3 regions of the Oceanobacillus sp. FSL K6-0127 genome follow, and region 2 is predicted to be linked to each of the others. Evidence: a T-box and tRNA genes for the amino acid it is inferred to sense, from the RefSeq annotation. Region 2 holds a T-box; the other regions hold tRNA genes.
The links. A T-box is a leader RNA that pairs with one kind of tRNA and senses whether it is charged. The one in region 2 lies ahead of MHH64_RS12615 (valine--tRNA ligase), so its partner is inferred to be a tRNA-Val.
Positions count from the first base shown of each region.

Region 1 (3,270 bases), 1.8 Mb from region 2:
CACAATCACTTGGGCAAGCTCTTTGGCTGATTCAATGTGCATCATAGATAATGAAAGCTTCGCTAATGGATGCACTCGTGTTGCTCCACCGACTGTTCCAATAGCCATCGGTAATTCAATTTCTCCAACCAAATTACCTGCTTCATCCTTTGACCAAGTTGTCATCGAGCCGTAGCTGCCATTCCTTGCAGCATATGCATGGGCACCAGCTTCCACGGCTCTCCAATCGTTCCCAGTCGCAATAACAACCGGGTCAATTCCATTCATAATACCTTTATTATGCGTAACAGCACGATACGGATCAGATGCAGCAAATTCAAACGCATGGATCACCCCATCACGTACTTCCTCCCCAGAAAAATCACCTGTTGCAAGTAATGCAGGAGGGATAACACATCGTGCCCGTGCCAAACATTCATCGGCATAATTTGACAAAATTCGTAAATAGACTTTTCCATCCGTTAATTCTTCGACAATTGGTGCAATTGATTCAACCATTGTATTGATGATATTCGCTCCCATTGCATCACACGTATTGATATGCATATGCATGACGAGCATCTGACTATAGGCAGAATCCGCTGCTTCATTCAGAATACGAACATCCATGTCTTGTGCACCGCCACCACGAGCAACAATACTTGGGTAAGCTGCGTTTGCTGCTTGGATTAGTGTTTTCTTTGCATGAAGCACTGCTTGCTTTGCAGCTTGAAAATCAGAGCAGCCAACTACTTGAATTTGACCAATCATCACGCGTTCCGTTGCCTCCGTTTGGAATCCACCGGCACTTCTGACAATTTTAGCGATATGGCTGGCAGATGCAATAATAGAAGCTTCTTCAACAGCCATCGGCACTATATATTCTTTCCCGTTTATAAGAAAATTCAACCCCAACCCCAACGGAAGTTGAAATGTTCCAATCACGTTCTCTATCATCTTATCTGCAGTTTCTGTAGATAGAGGTTCTTTCCTATATAGATTATTCCATTCTTCCGGAGAAAAATGGTAATTATCTTTTAAAAGCTCTCGTCGTTGTACAACAGACATATTATAGAAACCGGGGATTCTGGAAGATTTCATCCTGGATCATCCTTTAATATTGATTATATAAAAAAACAATACTTCAATCGTTACATTTTTCATTGAATAAATTATAACACGATATCGTAGTTTTTTTCATTAGAAGCTACCTGCTCCCATTGCCAAAAAATGCTACGCTAAAATTAAATTCACTGTATCTATTATGTTAAAAATTCACATAAAATGCAAATAAACAAGGTAGTATGCATCTATCACAACGACCTTGTTTATTTTATCTCTGCTGTATATAATCCAATATTGGATAATGTTAAAATGATGAGCCATGAAGGATTCGAACCTTCGACCCTTTGATTAAAAGTCAAATGCTCTACCGACTGAGCTAATGGCTCATGTAGAAAACGAAATGTGTTCGTTAGAGCTAGCTTGTAAATAACCCTAAAATGTAAGTTCAAATGGAGGATGAAAAGGACCAAGAATTTCGAGGCGGTGCAGCTTTGAGCAACGGAACGTATGCAATTAATACGTGAGTAGCGGAAAAGCAAACCAACGAAGAAATTCGACGTGTCATTTTTACCGGACTATTTGAACAATCCTAAAAAAATAAAAAATGGCTGGGCTACTAGGATTCGAACCTAGGGTACACGGGATCAAAACCCGATGCCTTACCGCTTGGCTACAGCCCAACAATACAAATGGTGGAGGGGGGCAGATTCGAACTGCCGAACCCTGAGGGAGCGGATTTACAGTCCGCCGCGTTTAGCCACTTCGCTACCCCTCCATATTATGAACCATTTCTTTAATCTTATACCGAAAAATGGTGCCGGCCAGAGGACTTGAACCCCCAACCTACTGATTACAAGTCAGTTGCTCTACCAATTGAGCTAGGCCGGCAAATGGTGGAGGATGCAGGGCTCGAACCTGCGACCCCCTGCTTGTAAGGCAGGTGCTCTCCCAGCTGAGCTAATCCTCCATATTGGTGACCCGTACGGGATTCGAACCCGTGTTACCGCCGTGAAAGGGCGGTGTCTTAACCGCTTGACCAACGGGCCATACTTTGGTTTCAAGTCAGCTATAACGACAACTTTGAAACACCCTGTCGCAGACTGACGAATTTTATTATAACCAGGAATGAAATGTTTGTAAAGGGTAAATTTGATTTTTTTTACGTTTTTTTATAAAAAGTCGCAACACCCCTTATATATTAAGGTTTCCAAGACAATAAAAAGAATATTACAAACGGAATTTATGCTAGATTATGCTAGATATTGTAAGAAGTTACTCGGATTTTTATTTTAGTTTCATCACCAGGTCCTAATAGGTTATAATAGAAAAAAGATATTTTGATGGAGGTTTATTATGTCAAATCTACTGCAAGGAAAAAACGTTGTTATAATGGGTGTTGCCAATGAAAGAAGTATTGCTTGGGGAATTACAAAATCACTTCATAATGCTGGAGCAAACTTAATTTTTACAAATAGACAGGAACGTTCACACCAAAAGTTGGTTAAATTATTGGAACAAAACGATATCGAGCCAAAGCTAGTCGTTTCCTGTGATGTTGCTAGTGATGAAAGTATTCAAGAAGCATTCCAAGAGATTAAAGAAAAAGTAGGCGTTATTCATGGTCTAGTACATTCAGTTGCATTCGCAAAACGCGAAGAATTAAAAGGAGAATATGCGGACACTTCCCGAGATGGTTTCTTAATAGCACAGGAAATCAGTGCTTACTCACTTGTTGCCGTTACGAAAGCAGCAAAAGAGTTGATGACCGAAGGCGGAAGTATCGTAACACAATCGTATCTAGGGTCTGAACGTGTTATTCCAAACTACAATGTCATGGGTGTTGCAAAAGCTTCCTTAGAGGCAAGCGTCCGCTACCTAGCAGAAGATGTAGGTAAATATGACATCCGCGTTAACGCTATTTCTGCTGGTCCAATTCGTACATTATCAGCTAAAGGTGTATCCGGCTTTAACGAAAAAGCAAATGTTATTGTAGAAAAAGCACCACTTCGTCGCAATGTCGATCAAGATCAAGTTGGTGACGCAACTTTATTCTTTATTAGTGATCTTTCACGTGGTGTGACAGGTGAAGTACTTCATGTTGATTCTGGATTCCATATTATTGGTGGCTAAAACGGAGAATGAATTGCAAGCATATAGCTTCTAGAGGTATAAGCGTCATTCTATTTATAGCGTTTCATAGCCGTAACTATCCTTCGTGATAAATAA
Region 1 is NZ_CP150287.1:788,407-791,676, reverse strand. It holds gene MHH64_RS03875 (hydroxymethylglutaryl-CoA reductase, degradative) at 1-1,080, opposite strand, end outside; tRNA gene MHH64_RS03870 (tRNA-Lys) at 1,358-1,430, opposite strand; tRNA gene MHH64_RS03865 (tRNA-Gln) at 1,650-1,724, opposite strand; tRNA gene MHH64_RS03860 (tRNA-Tyr) at 1,735-1,819, opposite strand; tRNA gene MHH64_RS03855 (tRNA-Thr) at 1,857-1,932, opposite strand; tRNA gene MHH64_RS03850 (tRNA-Val) at 1,936-2,011, opposite strand; tRNA gene MHH64_RS03845 (tRNA-Glu) at 2,016-2,090, opposite strand; gene fabI (enoyl-ACP reductase FabI) at 2,398-3,174, shown strand.
Region 1: it has a tRNA-Val gene. The T-box ahead of MHH64_RS12615 (valine--tRNA ligase) is inferred to sense a tRNA for this amino acid. The anticodon was not compared.

Region 2 (3,270 bases):
TATGTGCTTCGCTTTGAACAACAAGCCTACATGTCTCCGTTTGAATTGCAGGTTTGCACGCATTATCGAGATATAGAAACTGCATTAAACCGGATAAATGGAGAGGTAAGTGAATTTCTTGATCAGTCAGAAGAAGAAATAACATGGAATCTTTCCCTTTGCCATGGAAATCTCGCGCTTGATCATGTTTTGAACAACCATATTATTAATTGGGAGCAAGCGCGTTATGATCATGTCGCAGTGGATTTAACAAACTACTTCCATCAGTTAACCGGTGAATACGATCAACCAAATGAGTTAATAATGGAAGGTTTCAAAGTATATAAACGAAAGTATGATCTTGAAATGTTTGATATGAAATTACTATCCATTTATTTACTTAATCCAGCTGATTATATGACGATCATCCGAGATTATGTGAAAAGTACAAAAGAAAAACCACTGACTTATCAAGTCAGTGCATTACAGAAACAATATCGCAAGCTTATTTTTGCATTAAAATGGACAGATTTTATAAAAGAAGAATATGAAACAATAAATTTTGATGATCTGTCAAATTAAATCCATTCCAAATAAAAAGCGATTAATAGTCCAATTAATACACCTAATAAAAGCACATCAAAAGTCGTTGGGATTAACAACGTGCGGATTAACTGGAATATCGTGATCGGTAAAAGAATTCTCTCGAAGACAAAAAGGCATTGTCTTGCCCATGGTGGAAGTTTGTAACGATAAAATCTTGCCACAGGTAGCACCTCTTTCCTTTCTAAGCACATTTACGCTCTTTTTCTATACTATGTATGAATACACCAAATTGGTGCGGATAACAATAATAATAGTTGACGATACTCTAAGTAAGCTATAAAATAATATATATAATTATGTGAAATTATAACGTAAACGCGATGATAGGGAAGAGTACAAAATAAACGCCTTTAGAGAGGGAAATCATGAGCTGAAAATTTCCTAGGTAGATTGTTTTGGAAGGTCGCCCTTGATGCAGTTTCTTTGAAATTAAAATTTAAAGTAGAAGAAGCCGGTATTGACCGTTATCAATCAATGAAGTGTACAAACAATTTTGGTTTGTAAACAAAGGTGGTACCACGGAATCTAACCCTTTTCGTCCTTTATTTTTAAGGATGAAAAGGGTTTTTTGATTTTTAGTGACTGTTAAAAATAGGAGGTAAAGCAATGAGCACAAATGAACAAACGTCCCTTCCGTCGAAATACAATCCGGAGGAAGTGGAAAAAGGTCGTTATCAATTTTGGTTAGAAGGGAAATATTTTGAAGCTACTGGTGATCCAGATAAGGAGCCATTCTCGATTGTTATTCCGCCACCAAACGTTACAGGTAAGCTGCATTTAGGTCATGCATGGGATACAACAATGCAGGATACTATTTCTCGCATGAAGCGTATGCAGGGCTATGATGTATTATGGTTACCCGGTATGGACCATGCTGGAATCGCAACACAGGCGAAGGTAGAAGCGAAATTAAAGGAGCAAGGAACAAATCGTTATGAATTAGGACGTGAGAAATTCCTGGAAAAATCTTGGGAGTGGAAAGAAGAATATGCAGACTTTATCCGTTCTCAATGGGAAAAGCTAGGTCTAGGACTGGACTATTCACGTGAGCGTTTTACGCTGGATGAAGGTTTGTCTGATGCGGTAAAGGAAGTATTCATTAAACTATATGAAAAGGGTCTTATTTATCGTGGAGAATACATTATTAACTGGGATCCGCAAACAAAAACTGCCCTATCCGATATTGAAGTAATTTATGAAGAGGTCCAAGGTAAGTTTTATCATATGCGTTATCCAATTAAAGATAGTGATGAAACAATTGAAATTGCGACAACACGTCCAGAAACAATGCTTGGTGACACCGCAGTTGCTGTACATCCGAAAGATGAGCGTTATAAGCATTTAATCGGCAAAAAAGTAGTGTTGCCAATAGTTGGTCGTGAAATTGAAATTGTTGCAGACGATTATGTAGATATGGAATTTGGCTCAGGAGCGGTTAAAATTACACCGGCCCATGACCCGAATGACTTTGAAATTGGTAACCGTCATAATCTAGAACGCGTTCTCGTTATGCATGAAGATGGCTCCATGAATGAGAACGCCGGTAAATATCAAGGGTTGGATCGTTTTGAATGCCGTAAGCAAATAGTGAAAGATTTGCAGGAACAGGGCGTTCTATTTGAAATTGAGGACCATATCCATCAAGTTGGACACTCGGAGCGCAGTGGTGCAGTTGTTGAGCCATACTTGTCAACACAATGGTTCGTTAAAATGGAACCATTGGCTAAAGAGGCGCTGGATTTACAACATGAAGAAGGTAAAGTTAATTTTGTACCAGAACGCTTTGAGCGTACGTACTTTAACTGGATGGAAAATATCCGTGATTGGTGTATTTCTCGTCAGCTTTGGTGGGGACATCGCATTCCAGCTTGGTACCATAAAGAAACAAAAGAAATATATGTTGGAAAAGAAGCACCGGCTGACATCGAAAATTGGGAGCAGGACGAAGATGTACTGGATACATGGTTCTCCTCTGCATTATGGCCATTTTCAACGATGGGCTGGCCGAATGAAGAATCTGCAGAGTTTAAACGCTACTTCCCAACCGATGTACTTGTAACAGGTTATGACATTATCTTTTTCTGGGTAGCGCGGATGATTTTCCAATCGAAGGAATTTACTGGTGAAAAACCGTTCAAGGATGTACTTATTCATGGATTAATCCGCGATGCAGAAGGTCGGAAAATGAGTAAGTCACTAGGAAATGGTGTTGACCCGATGGATGTTATTGAGAAATATGGTGCCGATTCATTACGTTATTTCTTGTTAACTGGATCAACACCTGGTCAAGATTTACGCTTCCATTGGGAAAAAGTGGAGTCAACGTGGAACTTTGCGAATAAAGTATGGAATGCATCTCGCTTCTCCTTAATGAACATGGAAGGCTTCACCTATGAAGATATTGATTTAACTGGAGAGCTAACACTAGCAGATAAATGGATTTTAACGCGTTTAAATGAAACGATTGATCATGTGACGAAAAACACAGCGAAATATGAGTTTGGTGAAGCTGGTCGTCATTTATATAACTTTATTTGGGATGAGCTTTGTGATTGGTATATTGAAATGGCAAAACTTCCATTATATGGTGACGATGAAGCGAAGAAAAACACAACCAGATCTGTACTTGCACACGTTCTTGATCAGACAATGCGGATGCTGCACCCATATATGCCATTTATTACA
Region 2 is NZ_CP150287.1:2,554,399-2,557,668, forward strand. It holds gene MHH64_RS12605 (phosphotransferase) at 1-561, shown strand, start outside; gene MHH64_RS12610 (hypothetical protein) at 558-746, opposite strand; T-box leader at 897-1,131, shown strand; gene MHH64_RS12615 (valine--tRNA ligase) at 1,192-3,270, shown strand, end outside.

Region 3 (3,270 bases), 1.9 Mb from region 2:
GCCGAAAATGTACCGGGGCTAAACGTATCACCGAAGCTGCGGATTGTTCTTACGAACAATGGTAGGAGAGCGTTCTAAGTGCTGTGAAGTCAGACCGTGAGGACTGGTGGAGCGCTTAGAAGTGAGAATGCCGGTATGAGTAGCGAAAAAAGAGTGAGAATCTCTTTCACCGAATGCCTAAGGTTTCCTGAGGAAGGCTCGTCCTCTCAGGGTTAGTCGGGACCTAAGCCGAGGCCGAAAGGCGTAGGCGATGGACAACAGGTAGATATTCCTGTACCACCTCATGATTGTTTGAGCGATGGGGGGACGCAGTAGGATAAGGAATGCGCACTGATGGATATGTGCGCCCAAGCAGTGAGAAAGTCAGATAGGCAAATCCGTCTGGCAATTTCAAGCTGTGATGGGGAGGGAAATTTAGTACCGAAGTTCCGGATTTCACACTGCCAAGAAAAGCCTCTAGTTAGATCATAGGTGCCCGTACCGCAAACCGACACAGGTAGGCGAGGAGAGAATCCTAAGGTGAGCGGGAGAACTCTCGTTAAGGAACTCGGCAAAATGACCCCGTAACTTCGGGAGAAGGGGTGCTTCATTTACATGGAGCCGCAGTGAATAGGCCCAAGCGACTGTTTAGCAAAAACACAGGTCTCTGCGAAGCCGAAAGGCGAAGTATAGGGGCTGACACCTGCCCGGTGCTGGAAGGTTAAGGGGAAATGTTAGCCGCAAGGCGAAGCTTTGAACCGAAGCCCCAGTAAACGGCGGCCGTAACTATAACGGTCCTAAGGTAGCGAAATTCCTTGTCGGGTAAGTTCCGACCCGCACGAAAGGTGCAACGACTTGGGCACTGTCTCAACGAGAGACCCGGTGAAATTATACTATGCGTGAAGATGCGCATTACCCGCGACAGGACGGAAAGACCCCGTGGAGCTTTACTGTAGCCTGATATTGAATGTCTGTGCAGCTTGTACAGGATAGGTGGGAGCCTTGGAAACCGGAGCGCTAGCTTCGGTGGAGGCATCCGTGGGATACCACCCTGGCTGTATGGACATTCTAACCCAGGACCGTGATCCGGTTCGGAGACAGTGTCAGGCGGGCAGTTTGACTGGGGCGGTCGCCTCCCAAAAGGTAACGGAGGCGCCCAAAGGTTCCCTCAGAATGGTTGGAAATCATTCGTAGAGTGTAAAGGCACAAGGGAGCTTGACTGCGAGACCTACAAGTCGAGCAGGGACGAAAGTCGGGCTTAGTGATCCGGTGGTTCCGCATGGAAGGGCCATCGCTCAACGGATAAAAGCTACCCCGGGGATAACAGGCTTATCTCCCCCAAGAGTTCACATCGACGGGGAGGTTTGGCACCTCGATGTCGGCTCATCGCATCCTGGGGCTGTAGTCGGTCCCAAGGGTTGGGCTGTTCGCCCATTAAAGCGGTACGCGAGCTGGGTTCAGAACGTCGTGAGACAGTTCGGTCCCTATCCGTCGTGGGCGTTGGAAGTTTGAGAGGAGCTGTCCTTAGTACGAGAGGACCGGGATGGACACACCGCTGGTGTACCAGTTGTTCCGCCAGGAGCATCGCTGGGTAGCTACGTGTGGAAAGGATAAGTGCTGAAAGCATCTAAGCATGAAGCCCCCCTCAAGATGAGACTTCCCATCACTTCGAGTGAGTAAGATCCCTCAGAGACGATGAGGTTGATAGGTTCGGTGTGGAAGCGTGGTGACACGTGGAGCTTACGGATACTAATCGATCGAGGACTTAACTAAATTCTTTATTTGATGTCTTGTTTTCTCTTATTTAGTTTTTAAGGTATAAATTCAAAAAAACCTTGCATTTTTATTCAGAAATGCATATAATAAAACTTGTCCTTGTTTTTGAGGATTGTCTGGTAGCAATAGCGAAGAGGCCACACCTGTTCCCATGCCGAACACAGAAGTTAAGCTCTTCAGCGCCGATGGTAGTTGGGGCTTTGCCCCTGCAAGAGTAGGACGTCGCCAGGCAGATATAAATCGGAGGATTAGCTCAGCTGGGAGAGCACCTGCCTTACAAGCAGGGGGTCGCAGGTTCGAGCCCTGCATCCTCCACCATTTGCCGGCCTAGCTCAATTGGTAGAGCAACTGACTTGTAATCAGTAGGTTGGGGGTTCAAGTCCTCTGGCCGGCACCACTTTTCACAAGTGAATAATAATTATCAATAATATGTAATATATATTTTTGAGCCATTAGCTCAGTCGGTAGAGCATTTGACTTTTAATCAAAGGGTCGAAGGTTCGAATCCTTCATGGCTCACCATTTGCGGGTGTGGCGGAATTGGCAGACGCGCTAGACTTAGGATCTAGTGTCTTCGGACGTGGGGGTTCAAGTCCCTTCACCCGCACCATTTAATTTAAACATTGCCAAGCGCGGAAGTAGTTCAGTGGTAGAACACCACCTTGCCAAGGTGGGGGTCGCGGGTTCGAATCCCGTCTTCCGCTCCAAACCCTTGCCGGGGTGGCGGAACTGGCAGACGCACAGGACTTAAAATCCTGCGGTAGGTGACTACCGTACCGGTTCGATTCCGGTCCTCGGCACCATATGCGCCCGTAGCTCAATTGGATAGAGCGTTTGACTACGGATCAAGAGGTTAGGGGTTCGACTCCTCTCGGGCGCGCCATAACGGGAAGTAGCTCAGCTTGGTAGAGCACTTGGTTTGGGACCAAGGGGTCGCAGGTTCGAATCCTGTCTTCCCGACCATTTTATTTATACGGGGCCTTAGCTCAGCTGGGAGAGCGCCTGCCTTGCACGCAGGAGGTCAGCGGTTCGATCCCGCTAGGCTCCACCAATTTAAAAGTTTGATTTTTACTACAAAATAATCTTTTAAAAACTTTTAAAAGATTGTTGACAATATAGTGATATATATGATATATTAGTAAAGTCGCTTTTAAAAAAGACAATAAATTTGCTCTTTGAAAACTGAACAAAACAACCAGTATGTCAAGAAAAAGGAAACTCGTTTTTCTTTTTAAAACAAGTAGAAGTCAGCTTCTACAAAAGCTAAGTATTACAAACTTTTATGGAGAGTTTGATCTTGGCTCAGGACGAACGCTGGCGGCGTGCCTAATACATGCAAGTCGAGCGCAGGAAATAAACAGAACCCTTCGGGGTAATGTTTATGGAATGAGCGGCGGACGGGTGAGTAACACGTGGGCAACCTGCCTGTAAGATCGGGATAACTCGCGGAAACGTGAGCTAATACCGGATAACACTTTTCATCTCATGGTGAGAAGATAAAAGACGGTTTCGGCT
Region 3 is NZ_CP150287.1:628,850-632,119, forward strand. It holds rRNA gene MHH64_RS02975 (23S ribosomal RNA) at 1-1,752, shown strand, start outside; rRNA gene rrf (5S ribosomal RNA) at 1,871-1,986, shown strand; tRNA gene MHH64_RS02985 (tRNA-Val) at 1,998-2,073, shown strand; tRNA gene MHH64_RS02990 (tRNA-Thr) at 2,077-2,152, shown strand; tRNA gene MHH64_RS02995 (tRNA-Lys) at 2,202-2,277, shown strand; tRNA gene MHH64_RS03000 (tRNA-Leu) at 2,281-2,365, shown strand; tRNA gene MHH64_RS03005 (tRNA-Gly) at 2,388-2,462, shown strand; tRNA gene MHH64_RS03010 (tRNA-Leu) at 2,470-2,558, shown strand; tRNA gene MHH64_RS03015 (tRNA-Arg) at 2,562-2,638, shown strand; tRNA gene MHH64_RS03020 (tRNA-Pro) at 2,642-2,718, shown strand; tRNA gene MHH64_RS03025 (tRNA-Ala) at 2,731-2,806, shown strand; rRNA gene MHH64_RS03030 (16S ribosomal RNA) at 3,035-3,270, shown strand, end outside.
Region 3: it has a tRNA-Val gene. The T-box ahead of MHH64_RS12615 (valine--tRNA ligase) is inferred to sense a tRNA for this amino acid. The anticodon was not compared.